DNA from 2 places in the Finegoldia sp. P3-F-LR genome. Region 2 is predicted to be linked to the other one. Evidence: a T-box and tRNA genes for the amino acid it is inferred to sense, from the RefSeq annotation. Region 2 holds a T-box; the other holds one or more tRNA genes.
What was found. A T-box is a leader RNA that pairs with one kind of tRNA and senses whether it is charged. The one in region 2 lies ahead of leuS (leucine--tRNA ligase), so its partner is inferred to be a tRNA-Leu.

Region 1 (10,211 bases), on a different contig from region 2:
TTTGATTGTGTGTAAGGAGCCATTTGTGACAATGTCAATGTTTTATTGTCAAATTCGATTTGAGCAGATGCTATTAATTTGTTGTATTTAGTAGTTAATTGGTTTTCTTTTTGCTTAAAAGGAACAGCTTTTTCATTAAAAATCAATTGGCAGCTGATTAAATCAAACAAATGTTGTCCGAAATGTTTAACCAATTCGTCTTTGAATTTGGAGTTGTCGATAGCTTCGTACATTTTAGTGTCAAGCACTGAATAATGTGGCATGTATTCATCCAAGAAATCTTGTTCTTCTTTGTAGAATTCATCGTTTGTATCGATCGTGTGACGAACGTATGCAAGGTTTACATTAGTGCTTAGTGTTTTCTTGTATTTGTCCATTTCTTCCATGATTTTGATTTGTTCTTCAGAAGTTGTGGAATCGTTAAATCTTTTGATAAAATCTTCGACCTTTTTCTTGTCTTCTTCGAAATTAGGTCTAGTGTATTTGTATTCTGTAAATTTCATTTTTTCACCTCTAAAATTATTTTATCATATTTTTATTGAATGTAAATGTTTTTATGGTTGATAAATTCAATAAGCTATCGGTTTGAGATATAATATACAAAAGGGGATGAAAAAAAAATGAACTCTGATTACAAAGACAGAATAAAAGGAGCGTTGTACGCATTTGCGATAGGTGATAGCATGGGCGCTACGACTGAATTTATGACAGAAGAAGAAATCCATGAAAAATACGGCAGGATTACAGATATTGTCGGAGGTGGTTGGCTTGATTTGAATCCAGGAGAATGCACTGATGATACTGATATGAGTATTTGTGTTATGAATTCTCTGATGGAAAATGACCGTGATAATTTTGAGAAAAATAATATGAAACTATTTGTCGATTGGTACAATACTCATCCAAGAGGTATTGGCAATCAATGTAGACGTGCAATTGAACACTACATTCAATACGAAATATTTATCGAAGAAGATGATACAGCGCTTGGCAATGGAAGTTTGATGAGAGCACTTCCTTGTGCACTGCTAGATAATGAAACTTCTGAAGATTTGAATATAAAACAAGGACGACTAACTCACAATAACCAAATGTGTGACAGAATTTTAAAAGAATACACACAAATTATCAGAGATAATATCAATGGAAAAAATCATGAACTAAAAGATACGCAATTGTTAAAACCATCAGGATATATCGTGAACACTTTCAATAATGCGATTCATTGGGCAAAGGAAAATTCAATTGAAGATTGTATTATAAATGCCGTAAATCACGGGGGAGATTCTGACACGATAGCTGCTATTGCTGGGAGTATCAGTGGATCAATTCATGGATATTCTACAATTCCTAAAAGGTGGATTGAAAAATTAGACGAAAATGTAAAAGAGCAAATTGAAAAATTCGTAGAGTATTTGGAAAATCAAATATAAAAGCAATAAAAAATCCTGCATTACGCAGGATTTTTTGAGTTATATTATTCTGTTATATCTTCGCCGTTGTAAGCGTGAGTAAATATCATTTTAACTATTTCTGGATTTGATTCACGTGGGTTTGTCAAAGTACATGGATCTTCATAAGCGTTCTTGCTCATTTCATCTAATACTTCGTCAAATTTTTCTTTGTTAAATCCGAATTTTTCTTCAACTTCTTTCAAAGTTGGTGGAATGCCAACTTTTTTAGCTAATTCTCTAACAGCGATTGGATAATCTTCAACGTTTAATTCTTTTTCGATCCAATCAACTTTGTCAGTAGCTTTTCTGTTAAATTGTGTGATGTATGGAAGTAGAATTGCGTTAGCAAGTCCGTGAGTAATTCCAAATTCTCCACCAATTTTGTGTGCTAATGAGTGAATTAAACCAAGTGAAGCTGATGTGAATGCGATACCTGCCATTGTTGATGCATTATGCATTTTTTCACGAGCTTCCATGTCATCTGGATTTTCACAAGCTTTTGGCAAATATTCAAATACCAATTTCAATGCGTGAATTGCAAGTGCATCAGTATAATCGTTAGCTATATTAGATACTAATGCTTCAGTTGCGTGTGCTACAACGTCCATACCAGTATTTGCTGTAACTGATTTTGGCATCTTAGATGGTAGGACTGGATCTACTATAGCGATGTCTGGGACGATGTGATCAGATACCAATGGGTATTTGATGTGTTTTTCTGTATCAGTGATTACTGAGAATGCTGTGATTTCACTTGCTGTACCAGAAGTTGATGGAATTCCTACAAATTTTGCTTTTTTACGAAGTTCTGGAAGTGATCCTGGTTCGATAATGTCTTCGAATTTTAATTCAGGATGTTCATAAAAAGCCCACATACATTTTGCAGCGTCCATTGCAGAACCGCCACCTAATGCTACAATCCAATCTGGTTGGAATTCTTGCATTTTCTTAGCGCCTGCTTCAACAGTTGTAACTGATGGATTTTCTTCAACGCCATCAAAAACACATACTTCCATGTTTGCTTTCTTCAATTCTTCACAAGCTCTGTCTACGAAACCGTTTTTCTTCATAGAATTACCGCCTGTAACTATGATTGCTTTCTTACCTTTTAATTCACTTAATTTTGAAAAAGCTCCTTCTCCAAAGTGAATAAAACCTGGAATATGAAGTACTCCGTTTGCCATAATAAATCACTCCTTTTGTAATTTGTACAAAAACTTATATGTTTCTGCTATAATAATATTATATCAATATTGGAATCGTTTAGTCAAATAAAAAACGAAATATTTAACGAATAAATCATATAGTGTTAAAGTATTTTAACATGACAAATAACAACGATATTTTAAAACGTTCTTTTATAATTTGAAAAGCGTTTCATAAAAATTTGGGAAATAAAAAAAGGGGGAATAAAATGTCAGAAGAAAATAAAACGAAAAATGTGAAGAAAAAAATATGGATTATTTTGGTAGTTGTACTTATATTTTTGGCGTCGTGCAGTGCATTGGTGTTCAAATCAGCAGGATTTCAAAGATTTAAGAAAAATGTAAAAAGTGAGTACAGCGGTGGAATCAAAAGAGAGATTATAATTTACAACGCAGAAGGAAAAGAAATTTTCAAGAAATCAGGCAAATTTGATTTTACTTACGATGACAAATGCATCGAATACATCGATACGCAAACTAATTTGAAACACAACGTGTTTGCAGGAGACAACTCGACTGTAATTATTAATGAATTGAAATAACAAAAAGCAAACTAATAAAATAAGGTAGCCTATATAAGGCTACCTTTTTTAGTGGTGGAGATGAGGAGATTCGAACTCCTGTCCAAAAATATATCCCTAAGAACTTCTCCGAGTGCAGTCAATTAAGTTTTATTCGTCGATCAAAATTTAATTGACAAAACTATGATCGATATATCCTCTTAAATAATCTCATATATCAGAGGAAAATATACGAGATGTTCCTGCTAATTAGTTGAGATTCAAAAAGAAAACGCAGGACGATTTTCTAGCTTTTGAATCGGCCGCCGTTATTAGGCAGCTAATGCGAAGTTATTATCTTCAGCGTTTATATTTAGTTGTCCTTTTTTTACGTTTGTAGACGAAAACGACTCGCTATTCAAACTTCAATATCCCTGTCGAAACCAAGACATCCCCATATTTTTGTAACTATATTTTATCATAAAATGTGTAATTCTTCAAATAATTGATAAATACATAAACATATTATAAAATGTAGGTAATAAAATATTTGGAGGTTTTTATGAAAATAGCAATAGCAGCCGATCACGGTGGATTTGAATTAAAAGATTCAATGGTTGAATATATAAAAAGTTTGGGAAATGAAGTTATGGATTTGGGAACAAATTCAGCTGATTCAGTAGATTATCCAGATTATGCAAAGAAAGTTTGCGAAGAAATCCAACAAGAAAACTCTGATTTGGGGATTTTGATTTGTGGGACAGGAATTGGTATGAGCTTGGCAGCGAACAAATTTGAAGGAATAAGAGCAGCTTGTGTGTCGGATGTATACAGTGCCAAAATGAGCAGAAATCACAACAACGCAAATGTGCTTTGCATCGGAGCGCGTGTAATTGGAGATGAGGTTGCGAAACTTATCATCAAAACTTTCTTGGAAAATGAATTCGAAGCTGGTCGTCACCAAAGAAGAGTGGATAAGATAATGGCCATCGAAAAAGAAAACAAGGGATTATAAAATGTCAAAAAAAGCTTTAATTATTGACGGTTCATCGCTTTTATTCAGAGGATTTTACGCTATCAGAGATTTGACTACAAAAGATGGCATTCACACAAATGGTGTGTTTGGTTTTATGAATATGTATTATTCAGTTATGGGAAAACTCGATCCAGAGCTTGTGGTGGTATGTTTTGATAGAAAAGAGCCAACTTTTAGACACGAAAAATATTCTGAATATAAGGGTAATCGCCAAGAAACTCCAGAAGAACTTATCGCACAATTCGATATGCTTAAAGAATTGTTGAAAGCGATGGGAGTTTCATACATTGATTTAAAAGGATATGAAGCAGACGACATTGCTGGAACTTTGGCAAAACAAGCTTCATCAAAAAACTACGATGTGTATTTATTGACTGGTGACAAGGATTATTTGCAACTTATCGACGATAATACAAAGGTAGTTCTTACAAAAAGAGGAATTACTGAAACGAAAATCTACGATGTGGATACACTAAAAGAAGAATACGGAATTACTCCTAAGCAAATGATTGATTTGAAAGGCTTGATGGGAGATAAATCGGACAATATTCCCGGAATTGATGGCGTTGGTGAAAAGACTGCACTTAAATACATTCAAAAATACGGAAGTATTGAGGGATTGTACGAACATGTAGATGAAATCTCAGGTAAGAAAACAAAACAAAAAGTCATCGATGGAGAAAAAATCGCATATCTAAGTAGAGAACTTGGAACGATAAACACAGATGTTCCAAAAGATTTATTGGGATTTGTAATTGATGATTGTTCGATAAAAGAAGCTGATAAGAATCATTTGATTGAAGTTCTTACAAAACTTGAATTCAATAGTTTTATCAAAAAACTTCCAAATGAAGAATCTAGTGACAAGTTTGAATACGAAAACTTAGATGAAAACGTAGATGAGATTAAAGCTTATATTAAAGAAAATAAAAAGTTTACTTTTGCATTGTTCAATGATGATTATTACGTAGACAATGAGCCTGTGATTTTTGCAATTTACACTGATAAGGTGTACATCACAAGAAACGTAGACATTGTAAAATCATTCAAGGAAGAATTTGAATCAAAAGATATCAACAAGCTTTCATTTGATATCAAACCATGCATTTATCATTTGATGCGTTATGGTATCGACATTTCGTACAATTACGACGATGTTGTCATCATAGAATACTTGCTTGATCCTTCGAAGACAAGTTATAGTATGGAAAGGTCTGACCCTAAAGTTATCGGTTATGATTTCAAGCCGCTTGAAGATATTACTGGTAAAGGTAGATCCAAGAAGACTATTTTGGAATCAGATGACAAAGAAATCGACAATTACGTAGTAAAATACATGATGTTCACAAACAAATTGTACGAAAAGATTTCTGAAATCGAAGAAGAGGATATGATGCATCTTTACAGAGATGTTGAAATTCCTTTGATAAAAGTATTGTGCGATATGGAATTTACGGGAGTTTGTGTAGAAAAAGAAACTTTGGTTGAGATGGGAGAACTTTTCGAAGATGAGATAAAATCAATCGAAGACAGTGTTGAGGAACTTATCGGCAAGAAAATCAACATCAACTCATCAAAGCAATTGGCAGAAGTGTTGTTTGAAGATTTGGAGCTTCCTGTAATAAAAAAGAACAAAACTGGTCCATCGACAGACCAAGAAGTTTTGGAGGCTTTAAGTGGTAGACACGAAATCATCGACTACATTTTAAGATATAGAACTATTGCGAAACTCAAAACAACATATATCGATGGAATGGTTGATTTAATTAAAGAAGACGGCAAAATCCACACTACTTTCCAACAAACTATCGCGCAAACTGGAAGAATTAGCTCTACTAACCCTAATTTGCAAAACATTCCTATCAGAACTGAAGAAGGAAGACTTATCAGAAAAGCATTTGTTCCAAGCGAAGGAAGTGTCCTGTTGGATGCGGATTACTCTCAAATAGAGCTAAGGGTATTGGCTGATTTGGCAAACGATGAAGTGATGCTTGATGCATTCAAAAACGGAGCAGACATTCACAGAAAAACTGCCAGCGAAGTGTTCAAGGTTGATTTTGACAAGGTAACATCGCTTCAAAGATCCAACGCAAAAGCTGTAAACTTCGGTATTGTTTACGGAATTGGAGATTATTCTTTGAGTAAAGATTTGCACATAACTAGAAAAGAAGCCAAGGAATATATCGAAAATTATTTGAACACGTACAAAGGCATCAAACAATACATGGAAGATATTGTCGCAATTGGTAAGGAAAAAGGCTACGTTGAAACTATAATGAAGAGAAGACGATACATCCCTGAATTAAAATCCAAAAACTACAACGTGAGAAGTTTTGGAGAACGTGTGGCACTTAACACGCCAATTCAAGGATCTGCAGCGGATATAATTAAAGTTGCGATGGTGAAATTCTATAATAGATTGAATGAAGAAAATCTAAAAGCCAAGTTAATCTTGCAAGTTCACGATGAGCTTATTGTTGATTGTCCAGAAGATGAAAGAGAAAAAGTCCTAGAAATAATGAAGGATGTCATGACACATGCTGTTGATTTGAAAGTCGACATGAAGATTGATGTTAACAGCGCAGATAATTGGTATGATGCAAAATAAAAAAATCATTGTAGTATGTGGTAATATAGCCAGCGGAAAAAGTACGGTGTGTACAAGGATAAAAGAAAAAGGCTTTGTTGTAATAGATTTGGATGAGATTACTCACCAAATCTATGAACAAGGAACAGATCTTTATTACAAGCTTATAGATGAGTTTGGGGAAGGAATTTTGGACGAAAATTCTAACATCGATAGGAAGAAACTTTCCAACATTGTATTTAATTCAAAAACATTACTAAAAAAACTTGAAGAATTGACACATACTGATATAATATTAAGAGTAGTAAAAAGAATTGAGAAGGAAAAATCTGATTTGATTTTTCTGGAAATTTCTATGTATTTGGAAAGCAAAAATTTGATTGACAAATATATCGATGTCGACGAAGATTGGGTAGTTGTAGCTGATAGAAATATCAGAATTCAAAGGATAATGGATAGGAATAACTTTGATTACGATACTGCAGTTACAAGAATTAATTCTCAACTTGATTATGAGAAAAAAATTAGTGAATTTGACGAAGTTATTGTAAACAACACGACTGAAACTGATCTGCTACAAAAAGTTGACAAACTAATAGATAGGAAAAAATTATGAAATTTATTAAAAGATTTTTAATCACGATTATTTCTATTATTGTGATTGTGTTTTTAGTTGGATTTGGCGTGAGCGCTTATTCAACTATGACAAGACCAGTGAAATATGTCGATTTGGTTAATACATACGCAAAAGAATACAACGTTGATCCACTTTTGGTTATGAGTGTGATTAAAGTTGAATCTAACTTTGATCCAAGTGTAAAATCAAAAGCTGGAGCTTTGGGTCTTATGCAATTGATGCCAGACACTGCTGAAAGTATTAACAATATGAGAAACACTCACTTTACAGTGGAAGATTTGAAAAAACCTGATAAGAATATTGAAATGGGTACGGCTTATTTGTCCTATTTATTGCACCATTTCAAAAATCACGATTTGGCGATTGCGGCTTATAACGGCGGAATTGGAAATGTAAAAGAGTGGTTGTCGAACGAATCTTTTTCAAAAGATGGTCAAACTTTAGACGATATTCCTTCTTCTGAGACGAAATATTACGTTGTAAAGGTTGAAAACCAATACAATATTTACAAAATTTTCTACGAAGATACTAAGCTTGAAGAAAATATGCACAAAAACTTCAAAGTTTGGGCTAAAAACTACATTAAATTAATCAAAAATATTATTAACAAATATTAAAAGACCTTTGTAAAAAAAGGTCTTTATCACGCAGGGGTGGTGGAATGGTAGACACGCTGTCTTGAGGGGGCAGTGGGAATAATCCCGTAAGAGTTCAAGTCTCTTTCTCTGCACCATTTTTTATTTTATTAAAGGGGTGAAAAAATGAGTTTAGAAAATCTGACTTTTAAAGGCGGATTTCACATGGATGATCATAAATCCTACACTCAAAATTGTCCTTTAGATACAAATTTTGAACCTAAAATGGTTTATATCCCATTGCATCAACACATTGGTGCGCCTTGTACACCTACAGTAAAAGTAGGAGATGAGGTCAAAGTGGGCCAAAAAATTGGTGAATCTAAAGCGACTATTTCAGCACCTGTTCACAGTTCAGTTAGTGGAAAGGTTATGAAAATTGAGCAGATGGTATTGTCAAATGGTCAAAAAGGTGAAGTTGTAGTAATCGAATCAGACGGTTTAAACGAATTAGGATACACTGAAACTAATGATGATTTCACACAATTATCAAAAGAAGTTATCCTAGAAAGAATAAAAGAAGCTGGTATAGTAGGTTTGGGTGGAGCAGGATTCCCTACTCACATTAAGATGAAGAAAAAACCAGATGTAAAAATCGAGGAAGTAATCTTAAACGGGGCAGAATGTGAACCTTATTTAACTAGTGACCAACTTAATATGGAATTATATCCTCAAAAGGCAATCGGTGGATTGAAAATTATCATGAAATTGATGGATTGCGACAAAGGATACATAGGGGTTGAGGATAACAAACAAAAAGCTATCGGAATTTTGAAAAATGCCGCAAAGGATGAAACAAATATTTCGATTTGTGCTGTTAAAACTAAATACCCACAAGGGGACGAAAGAAGACTTATCAATGCAATTACTGGTAAGAAAATTTCTAAAGCTCAAAGATCAAACGAAAGAGGAGTTCAAGGTTTGAACATTTCAAGTGCTATGGCGATTTACGATGCTGTAGTTCACAGTATTCCTTTGACTCACAGAATAGTTACAATGACAGGTTCAGCTATCAAAGAACCTAAGAATATTTACGTTCCAATCGGTACTAAATTCAAAGATTTAGTTGATTATTGTGACGGATTCAAAGAAACTCCATATAAGATTGTAGTTGGTGGACCTATGATGGGTGCTTGTCAATACAATTTGGATGCTCCAACTGTTAAAACAACAGGCGGAATTATTTTCATGAATGAAAAAGATGCAACTCTTGCTTCTCCAGAACCTTGTATTAAATGTGCTAAGTGCGTGGATGTATGTCCTATCGGCTTATTGCCATTGTTCTTGCAATTAAAATCATTGAATGGTGATTTTGAAGGAGCAGAAAAAATGCATTTGAATGATTGTATAGAATGTGGTACTTGCAGCTATGTTTGTCCATCAAACAGACCATTAGTTGAAGCAATTGTACACGCAAAGACTCAATTAAAAGCACAACAAAGGAAAAGGGGATAGTCTATGGAAAATAAAGAAATTGTACAAAAAGAATACGACTTATCTCATTTAATCGTAGAAGCTGCTCCTCATCAAAGAAGTGCAGTATCTATTCAAAGAATTATGCTTGATGTTATCATCGCTTTAGTTCCTGCTTTGATAGTGAGTGTTTACGAATTCGGAATGAGAAGTTTAGTTTTGGTATTGGCAGCTGTTATAGCTTGTGTTTTATCAGAATATTGTTATCAAAAAATAATGAAACAACCTTCTACAATTAGCGATTTATCAGCTGTTGTTACAGGTATATTATTGGCATTCAACGTGCCAGTTACTTTACCAATTCCAATGATCATCATAGGATCGGTATTTTCTATTGTAATTGTAAAACAATTATTCGGAGGAATTGGATCTAACTTTATGAACCCTGCATTAGCAGGACGTGCTTTCATAATGGCAAGTTGGGCACAAGCAATGAGTAACTACACTGCTCCAATAACAGCAAAAGCAGTGGATGCAGAAACTTATGCGACTGTTTTATCAGGTGGTCAACCAGTTAGTTTTATGGATGCATTTTTAGGAAACATGGGTGGTACAATCGGTGAAGTTAGTGCGTTGGCATTACTTATCGGTGTAGCTTATCTATTATATAGAAGAGTAATTAATCTTAGAATTCCATTAGTTTACATCGCAACAACATTTGTAACATTACTTATTTGCGGCGTA
Region 2 (10,211 bases):
TTCGCCGTTAGCAAATAGACTCAGACCTAAAAGTTTGGATAAATATTTTGGGCAATCCCATGTGGTTGGAGAAGGAAAGCTTTTGAATAGGTTGATAAAGGCTGATAAAATTCCTTCCATGATTTTTTATGGGCCTCCCGGAACTGGAAAAACAACCTTGGCAGAAATAATTTCGAACCAAACTAATTCGTTGTTCGAAAGATTATCTGCTATTTCTAGTGGAGTTAAAGATATTAGAGAAGTCATTTCAACAGCTAAAAATAATTTGAGTATGTATAATAAAAAAACCGTTTTGTTTATAGACGAAATTCACAGATTTAATAAATCGCAACAAGATGCATTGCTTGGATATGTTGAAGACGGTACAATTACACTGATAGGCGCTACTACAGAAAATCCATTCTTTGAAGTTAACAAGGCTCTTTTATCTAGATGTCAAATTATCGAGTTGAAACCGTTGACTGATACAGATATTAGAAATATCATAGAAAATGCGCTTACAGAAGATAAAAAGCTTAGAGAAATGAACATTCAATTTGATGAAAAAGCAATTGATGTTCTTGTCAATTCTGCAAATGGAGATGCAAGAAGTGCCTTGAATGCTTTGGAAATTGCAGTCGAAAGCTCAGATTTAGTTAATGGATGTTTAATCATAGATGAAGATGCGATAAAAAATTCGGTATTTAAACCTGTGTTGAAATATGACAAAGAAGAAGATCACTATAATGTTATATCGGCATTCATTAAATCTATGAGAGGTTCTGATATTGACGCAGCTTTGTATTACTTAGCAAGAATGATTGAAAGTGGAGAAGATCCTAAATTTATTGCTAGAAGAATGGTGATTTTTGCATCAGAAGATATTGGACTAGCAAATCCAGAAGCTTTGACTGTCGCTATTAATGTGTTCAATGCAGTTAATTTAATAGGGTTACCAGAATGTAGGATAAATTTATCGAATGGTGTAATTTATCTTGCATCTAGTGAGAAATCTAATACGTCTTATGTCGCAATTGACAAGGCTTTGGAAGATATTCGACAAAATAAGATTTACGATGTTCCTAGTCATTTAAAAGATGCGCACTATAGTGGAGCAAAATCATTGGACAGAGGGATTGGATACAAATATCCACATAATGATGATTCGTATCAACAATATTTACCAGACGAATTAAAAAATCAAAAATATTACGATCCAAAAGATATTGGACATGAAAGCAAAATATATAAAAAAACGAGGAGTAAAGAATGATATTAATTAAAGATTTGATTAAAGATTACGAAAAGTATTCTGACAAAGAAGTTGAAGTTGGAGGTTGGACTAAAAACTCAAGATTCAGTAAGAATGTTGGTTTTATTGAACTAAACGATGGAACTTTCTTCAATCCAGTTCAAATAGTAGTAGGAAAAGATAATGAAGATTTTGAAAAGTGTGAAAAGTTAAAATTAAGCTCAGCAATTATTGTTATTGGTAAATTAGTTTTGACTCCAAATTCTAAACAACCTTTTGAAATTCAAGCAGAAAAAATTATAGTTGAAGGGGAATCTACAGATGATTATCCACTTCAAAAGAAGAGACATACTTTTGAATTTTTGAGAACAATATTACATTTAAGACCAAGAACAAATACATTTAATGCTGTATTTAGAGTTAGAAGTAGATTAGCATTTGCTATTCATAAATTCTTTAATGAAAGAGGATTTGTATATGTTCATACTCCAATAATAACCGGTAGTGATGCTGAAGGCGCTGGAGAAATGTTCAGAGTTACAACATTAGATTTGGATAATATCCCAAAAGATGACGATGGAAATGTTGATTTTTCACAAGATTTCTTCTCAAAATCTACTAACTTAACTGTAAGTGGTCAATTACAAGCAGAAGCTTACGCATTAGCATTTAGAAATGTGTATACATTTGGACCAACTTTCAGAAGTGAACACTCTAATACTCCTAGACATGCTGCAGAATTCTGGATGATGGAACCTGAAATATGTTTTGCTGATTTGGATGATGTATGCAATTTGGCTGAAGATATGGTTAGATATATCATAAAAGATGTTATGGAAAATTGTGAAGAAGAAATTAAATTCTTCAACAGTTTTGTAGACAAGAACTTAATTGAAAGATTAACAAAAGTTGCCAATAAATCATTCAAAAAATTAACTTATACTGAAGCTGTTGAAATTTTACAAAAATCAGGAGAAAAATTTGAATATCCTGTTGAATGGGGAATGGATTTACAAACAGAACACGAAAAATATTTGAGTGAAAAAGTTGTTGACGGGCCGGTATTTGTTACTGATTATCCAAAAGAAATCAAGGCATTCTACATGAGACTTAACGACGACAACAAAACAGTTGCTGCAACAGATCTTTTAGTTCCAGGAATTGGTGAATTAATTGGTGGAAGTCAAAGGGAAGAAAGATACGAATTGTTGGATAAGAAAATGGATGAATTAGGATTCAACAAAGAAGAATACAAATGGTATCTTGATTTAAGAAAATACGGCGGAGTTAAACACGGTGGATTTGGTTTAGGTTTTGAAAGAATGGTTATGTATATGACTGGAATGTCAAACATAAGAGATGTCATTCCATTCCCTAGAACTGTTGGACATTGTGAATACTAATATTGAATTTAATTCTGTTATGTGATATCATAATAGTAAGTTTTTATAATAGTATTTGAATAAAAGTAGTAAATAATTAAAAATTTTCAGAGAATTGGTGGTTGGTGCGAATCAATATTTGAGATTATTGAACTTGTTTATTAATAGAATATTCGTATATCTGCGTTAAAGATTTGAGTGGGATTAACCAATAAGAGTGGTACCGCGGAATTTTATTTCGTCTCTTCTTTGTAAGAGGCGAATTTTTTATTATTTGGAGGTAAAAATGGATAGATATAATCCGAATTCAATTGAGAAAAAGTGGCAAAAATATTGGGAAGAAAACAAAACTTTTAAGACTTCTGATGATAAGTCAAAAGAAAAATTCTATGCATTAGTAGAGTTTCCTTATCCTTCTGGACAAGGACTACACGTAGGCCATCCAAGACCATATACTGCATTGGATATCGTTTCAAGAAAAAGAAGAATGCAAGGATATAATGTTTTGTATCCAATGGGTTGGGATGCATTTGGACTTCCTACAGAAAATTTTGCTATTAAAAATAAAATAAGACCTGAAATTGTTACAGAAAATAACATCAAAAACTTCAAAAGACAGATGCAATCAATCGGTTTTTCTTTTGATTGGGACAGAGAAATAAACACAACAGACCCAGATTATTATAAATGGACTCAATGGATTTTTATCCAAATGTTTAAAAAAGGACTTGCATATAAAAAAGAAATGCCTATTAACTGGTGTCCTTCATGTAAAACAGGACTTGCAAATGAAGAAGTAATAAACGGTCATTGCGAAAGATGTGGTGGAGAAGTAATCAGAAAAGTTAAGAATCAATGGATGCTTAAAATAACTGAATACGCTGATAGACTTATAGATGATTTAAAAGATGTTGATTATTTGGATAGAATAAAATCTCAACAAATAAACTGGATTGGAAGATCATACGGTGCAGAAATTAAATTCCCATTAAAAGAAGTTGACGAAAAAATTACTGTTTTTACAACAAGAGCAGATACTATATTTGGTGCAACTTACATGGTTATTTCTGTTGATCATCCTTTGATTGAAAAATATAGTGATCAAATTAAAAATATCGAAGAAATTAGAAGCTACAGACAAGAAGTAGCTAAGAAATCGGAATTAGAAAGAACAGATTTATCTAAAGAAAAGACAGGATACAAAATTGATGGCTTAACAGCAATCAATCCATTGACTAACAAAGATATCCCAGTTTATGTATCAGATTATGTATTGATGACTTATGGAACAGGCGCTATTATGGCAGTTCCTGCGCACGATGACAGAGACTATGAATTTGCTAAAAAATTTAACATTGAAATGATTCCTGTAATTGAAGGATCTGACATAGAAAACTCTGCATTCACCGAAACAAACGAAGGAAATCTTATTAATTCTGAATTTTTGAATGGCTTGAGTGTAAACGAAGCAAAACAAAAAATGTATGAATACATTGAAGAAAAAGAAATAGGTCACAAGAAAACAAACTACAAATTAAGAGATTGGGTTTTTTCTAGACAAAGATATTGGGGAGAACCAATTCCATTGGTTTATTGTGAACATTGTGGATGGGTTCCTTTGGAAGAAAAAGATTTACCATTAGCATTGCCTAAGGTCGATAATTATGAACCAACAGATAATGGAGAATCACCACTATCAAATATAGATGAATTTGTTCACACAAAATGTCCAAAATGCGGTAGAGATGCTGTAAGAGAAACTGATACTATGCCACAATGGGCAGGATCTTCTTGGTATTATTTGAGATATACTGATCCTAATAATGATGAAGCGATAGCAAGTAAAGAAAACTTAGACTATTATGTTCCAGTTGACTGGTATAACGGTGGGATGGAACACACTACACTTCACTTATTGTATTCAAGATTTTGGCACAAGTTCTTGTATGATATTGGAGTAGTTCCTACAAAAGAACCATATATGAAGAGGACTAGCCATGGAATGATTTTAGGTGACAACAACGAAAAAATGAGTAAGTCTCGTGGTAATGTTGTAAACCCAGATGATATCGTCAGAGATTTTGGTGCAGATACTTTGAGATGTTATGAAATGTTCATTGGAGATTTTGAAAAATCAGCTCCTTGGTCTGAAAATGGAGTTAAAGGTTGTAGAAAATTCTTAGATAAAGTATGGAGAACACAAGAATTAGTAGATGAAGATTCTAATTTTGAAAAAATGGAAACTTTAACGCATCAAACTATTAAAAAAGTAAGTGAAGATTATGAAAATTTAAAATTTAATACAGCAATCGCTCAACTTATGACATTTTTGAATGAATTCAACAACTTAGATAAAATTTCTAAAGAACAATATAAGATATTCTTGATATTATTAAATCCTGTTTGCCCTCATATAACAGAAGAAATTTGGCAAAGAATGGGATATGAAGGATATGTTCACGAAGCTAGTTGGCCAGAATATGATGAATCAAAGACGATATTAGATGTAATAGAACTTCCTATACAAGTAAATGGTAAGCTTAGAACAACTGTAGAGATAGGTAGAGATGCTTCTGAAGATGAAGTTTTTGAAAAAGCTATCAAGGATGATGTTGTAGCAAAATATCTTGAAAACAAAAATGTTATTAAGAAAATTTATGTAAAAGGTAGAATTTTTAATATAATTGTTAAATAATTTTGGTAATAGTAGATTGAGTTTTCTTAATCTACTATTATTATTGCAATAGGATATTTACACAACTATTTTACTATGATAAAATTTATCATAAATAGGAGGGCTTATGAGATTATCTACTAGAGGAAGATACGGGCTTGCGGCTATGATATATTTAGGCAAAAAATATGGAGATAATCCTGTTAGTTTAAATGAAATATCTAAAGCCACAGGACTTAGTAATAATTATTTAGAACAACTTATACGAGAATTGAAAAAACAAGATTTGGTGATTTCAGTTAGAGGTGTGCAAGGTGGTTATTTATTGAAAAAATCTCCAAAAGAAATTTCAGTAGCTGAAATTTTGGAGTGTTTAGAAGAGTTTTTTGGAGTGACAGAATGCTCTGTAGTTCCAGGACTTTGTTCAAGAGAAGACACTTGTCCATCTAGGCTTATTTGGACTCAAATGCATGATGATATGATTAACAGTATAAAAAACGTGAGTTTGCAAGATTTAATTAGCAAAGAGAAATAGATATGCTTATTAATTCTGAATTTTTGCGAAATGCATTAATATTTATAACTATTATTTTCATGGTTTTTGGAACTTATTTTCTGATTACTGTGGGAAATAGTAAAGTAGACGAAAAATACAAAATTGTATTTAATTTTCATAAAATAAAAAAGACTACAATACTAATACTTATATTGCTGGGAATTGCAGCTTTATTTTCAAAATATCCAATTATATATCATACAATTAATACTTTATTGATAGGAATAGTGCTTTCATATATTATAAATCCTTTGGTAAAATATATTGAAAAAAAAGGAGTTAAAAGATCAATAGCTATTTTAATCATTTACGTTATAGTAATCCTCTTGATTATTTTATTGGGGATGATTGTCGTTCCACAAACTATACAACAAATTAAAAAAATGATAATAAGCTTACCTGGCTTTATGTCGGATATTTCTGTGAAACTAAATGCTATCAACAATAAAATATTTAAAGAATATCCTAACATTAGCAAAATTATGTCCAATGCAATGCAAACAATTAACCAAAAGCTTGGAACTATCCAAACTTCTATACTGGACAAATTATCCCAAACTGGAGATGTTACGGGAAATATATTCAGCAATTTACTCAGAATTGTTTTAGTTCCAGTTGTAAGTTTTTATATGTTATTAGATAAAGAAAAGTGCATTGACTTTATAATGGGATTCATACCAAATGAAAATAAAGATAAATTTTTGAGTATTTGTTCTGATATGGATAAAGCTTACAGTGAATTCATTCGTGGTAGATTAATTATGGCAATTTTCGTTGGAGTATTGACTGCAATTGCCTTAATCATTATGAAAGTCGATTTTGCGATAATAATTGGAATACTTACTATGGTTGGCGATATTATTCCATACATTGGTCCTTTTATAGCGGTTACTCCAGCCTTTATCTTGGCTTTTTTGGACAGCCCTTTAAAAGCGGTGGTTGTAGTAATTGTATTTGTTTCTATTCAATGGGTTGAAAATAATATTCTTGCTCCTAAATTATTAGGTTCAAAAATTGGCATTAATCCATTGTTAGTAATTGTTAGTTTGATTATAGGTGGAGGAATGTTTGGAGTTGTAGGTATGATACTTTCAGTTCCATTCGTTGCTACAGTTAAAATATTATATTTACATTTTAAGGATAAAATTAAAATGTTTTTTAAAAATTAGTGAGGTTATAATGAAAGATTATGGTTTAAATGAAATTAGAAAAAAATTCTTAGATTATTTTGGGGAAAGGGGACATCTTGTTATTAAATCATTTCCTCTTATACCACAAGATGATAAAAGTCTTCTACTTATAAATGCTGGTATGGCTCCTTTGAAGAAGTATTTTACAGGTGAGAAAAAACTAAAAAAAGACAGAGCAACATCTTCACAAAGATGTATCAGAACAGCTGATATTGACGAAGTAGGAAAGACTCAAAGACATGGTACTTTCTTTGAAATGCTTGGTAATTTCTCTTTTGGAGATTATTTCAAAAAAGAAGCTATTACATGGGCTTGGGACTTCTTGACAAATGAATTAGAAGTACCAAAAGATATATTGTGGATAACTGTATATGAAGAAGACGAAGAAGCTTACAATATTTGGGTAAATGATGTAGGAGTTAGTCCAGAAAGAGTTGTTAAATTAGGAAAAGCTGACAACTTCTGGGAACTAGATCAAGGACCTTGTGGACCATGTTCTGAAATTCACGTAGATAGAGGATTTGAATTTGACCCTAGAGAAGATGCAAAACCAGGTGATGAGGGCGAAAGATTCTTGGAAGTATGGAATTTGGTATTCACACAATTCAACAAAACTGCTGATGGAAAATACGAAAGAATTGCTCATCCAAATATAGATACTGGTATGGGTCTTGAAAGAATTACAATGGTTTTGGAAAATGCTGATAATATTTTTGAAATTGGACTTGTAAAGGATATAATCAAAACTATTGAAGAAATTTCAGGCGTAAAATACAAGGAAAATCATCAAAATGATGTATCAATCAGAATTATTGCTGACCACGTACGTGCTATGACATTTTTGATTTATGATGGTGTAATTCCAAGTAATGAGCAAAGAGGATATGTACTAAGAAGACTTATAAGAAGAGCTTGTAGACACGGAAAATTATTGGGAATAAACGATAGTTTTATAGAAAAAGTTATAGATTCTTGCATTAAAGTTTATGAATCTGGATATCCTGAATTAAAAGAAGAAAGAGATAGAATTGTAAAAATAGCTAATGCTGAAGAAAAGAAATTCCAAGAAACTTTGGATTTAGGTTTGAGTATTTTGGATTCTATGCTAAAAGAAACTGAATCAGATGTGTTTAGTGGAGAAAATGCATTTAAATTATATGACACTTATGGATTCCCTATAGATTTAACTAAGGAATTGGTTGGTGAAGTCAACAAAACTGTAGATGAAGATGAATTCAAAAAGTTAATGGAAGAACAAAAACAAAGAGCTAGAGGATCAAGAAATGAATCTAACATGGGTTGGTCTTCTGACAAAAAATATGGCGAAGGACTTCCTGAAACAAAATTTGATGGATATGATTCCTTAAAAGATGAAAGTGAAGTTATCGAAATCTACGGTGAAAATGATAATAATTTAAATGCTGAAGATATGGGTATAATAGTATTAGACCGTACAACTTTCTATGGAGAAGGTGGAGGTCAAGTAGGTGATAAGGGAATTATCTATAATGATAATTTCAAAGCTGAAGTTTACGACACGAAAAAAACTGGAAAGAAAGTATTCTTGCATTACGTAAAAGTTATCGAAGGAAGCTTAAATGTAGGCGATAAAGTTACAATCGAAGTAGATGAACTTAATAGAAGAGATATTATGAAAAATCACTCTGCTACACACTTATTGCATCAAGCATTAAAGGATGTTGTAGGAGATCACGTTAATCAAGCAGGTTCTTATGTTGATGGAGAAAGATTAAGATTTGATATTACACATTTTGAAGCAGTTACTAAAGAACAATTAGAAAAAGTTGAACAAATTGTCAATGAAAAAATAGCTTTAGGTATTCCTGTAAAAATTGATGAAATGTCATTAGAACAATCTCAATCAATTGGAGCTAGAGGTCTTTTCGAAGATAAGTATCAAGATGTTGTAAGGGTTGTTCAAATGGGAGATTATTCTAAAGAATTATGTGGAGGAACTCACGTTAAGACAACAAGTGACATTCAAATGTTGAAAATACTTTCTGAATCAAGTGTAGCTGCAGGTGTCAGAAGAATTGAAGCAATTACTGGTCGCGCAGTATACAAATATTTAAAAGATAGAGATAGTTTGATTGATATTGTTAAGCATTCGTTAAAGGCAACTAATGAAGATGAAATCACAAGAAGAATTGAAATGAACACTGAAGAAATTAAAGAATTGAAGAAAAAACTTAAAGATATAACAAATAAGGATTTATCTTCAAATATTGATTCAGTTATTGAGGATGCTGTAGACATTGACGGCACAAAAGTTTGTATATTTGAGTTAAGTGGGTTGGACAATAATTCTTTTAGAGATTTTGGAGAAAATATTAAATCAAAATTAGAAGATGGTGTTGTAATACTAGCTAATTCAGATGAATCAAAAGTATCATTTATAACTTTAGTTACGGACTTAGCAGTTAAGAAAGGTGTATTTGCTGGGGACATTGTAAGAGAAGTTGCCAAAGTATGCGGTGGAAATGGCGGCGGACGTAAAGATTTTGCACAAGCTGGTGCAAAAGATAACTCTAAAGTTGATGAAGCACTACAAAAGGGAATTGAAACAGTAAGATCAAAAATTAATGCTTAAAGGAGGCAAAAAATGGAAGGTAAGGATTTAAACCATACGGTTAGATTTGAAGCATCAAAACTTGAACAGAAATCAATAAAGGAAACTTTGAAGAAAGTTTACCAAGCTTTAGAGGAAAAAGGATATGATCCTAAAAATCAAATTATTGGATATATATTATCAGGTGATCCTACTTACATTACAAGCTTTAATAATGCGAGAAATTTGATTAGACAAATAGATCGAGATGATTTATTGGGAGAAATGTTAGAAGTTTATTTGAACGAAATAGATAAATAAAGGATAATGTAGAGCTGTTACTTGTAACAGCTCTCAAAATATGTAAATAATTATGGAAAGATATATTGGACTTGATGTGGGAGATAGAACTATTGGTATCGCCATAAGTGATCCATTCTTATTGACTGCCCAATCTTTGATGACTATTAATAGAAAAAGCAAGATTGAAGACATAGAAATCATAAATGATATAATTAAAGAAAAGGAAGTCAGTAAAATTATAGTAGGTCTACCTAAAAATATGAATAATACTATTGGCCCTCAAGCAAAAAAAGTTAAAACATTTGT

Region 1: it has a tRNA-Leu gene. The T-box ahead of leuS (leucine--tRNA ligase) is inferred to sense a tRNA for this amino acid. The anticodon was not compared.

Annotation. Positions count from the first base shown of each region.
Region 1 covers NZ_JBRFJE010000005.1:1,338-11,548, forward strand. Annotated here, with positions in the region: gene ACU68U_RS03010 (M3 family oligoendopeptidase) at 1-503, opposite strand, end outside; gene ACU68U_RS03015 (ADP-ribosylglycohydrolase family protein) at 621-1,433, shown strand; gene ACU68U_RS03020 (iron-containing alcohol dehydrogenase) at 1,478-2,638, opposite strand; gene ACU68U_RS03025 (hypothetical protein) at 2,869-3,201, shown strand; RNA gene ssrA (transfer-messenger RNA) at 3,254-3,615, opposite strand; gene rpiB (ribose 5-phosphate isomerase B) at 3,722-4,174, shown strand; gene polA (DNA polymerase I) at 4,176-6,803, shown strand; gene coaE (dephospho-CoA kinase) at 6,790-7,398, shown strand; gene ACU68U_RS03050 (lytic transglycosylase domain-containing protein) at 7,395-8,036, shown strand; tRNA gene ACU68U_RS03055 (tRNA-Leu) at 8,067-8,152, shown strand; gene rsxC (electron transport complex subunit RsxC) at 8,181-9,509, shown strand; gene ACU68U_RS03065 (RnfABCDGE type electron transport complex subunit D) at 9,513-10,211, shown strand, end outside.
Region 2 covers NZ_JBRFJE010000010.1:13,894-24,104, forward strand. Annotated here, with positions in the region: gene ACU68U_RS05145 (replication-associated recombination protein A) at 1-1,252, shown strand, start outside; gene asnS (asparagine--tRNA ligase) at 1,249-2,634, shown strand; T-box leader at 2,682-2,862, shown strand; gene leuS (leucine--tRNA ligase) at 2,900-5,308, shown strand; gene ACU68U_RS05160 (RrF2 family transcriptional regulator) at 5,415-5,822, shown strand; gene ACU68U_RS05165 (AI-2E family transporter) at 5,825-7,012, shown strand; gene alaS (alanine--tRNA ligase) at 7,023-9,644, shown strand; gene ACU68U_RS05175 (IreB family regulatory phosphoprotein) at 9,657-9,923, shown strand; gene ruvX (Holliday junction resolvase RuvX) at 9,976-10,211, shown strand, end outside.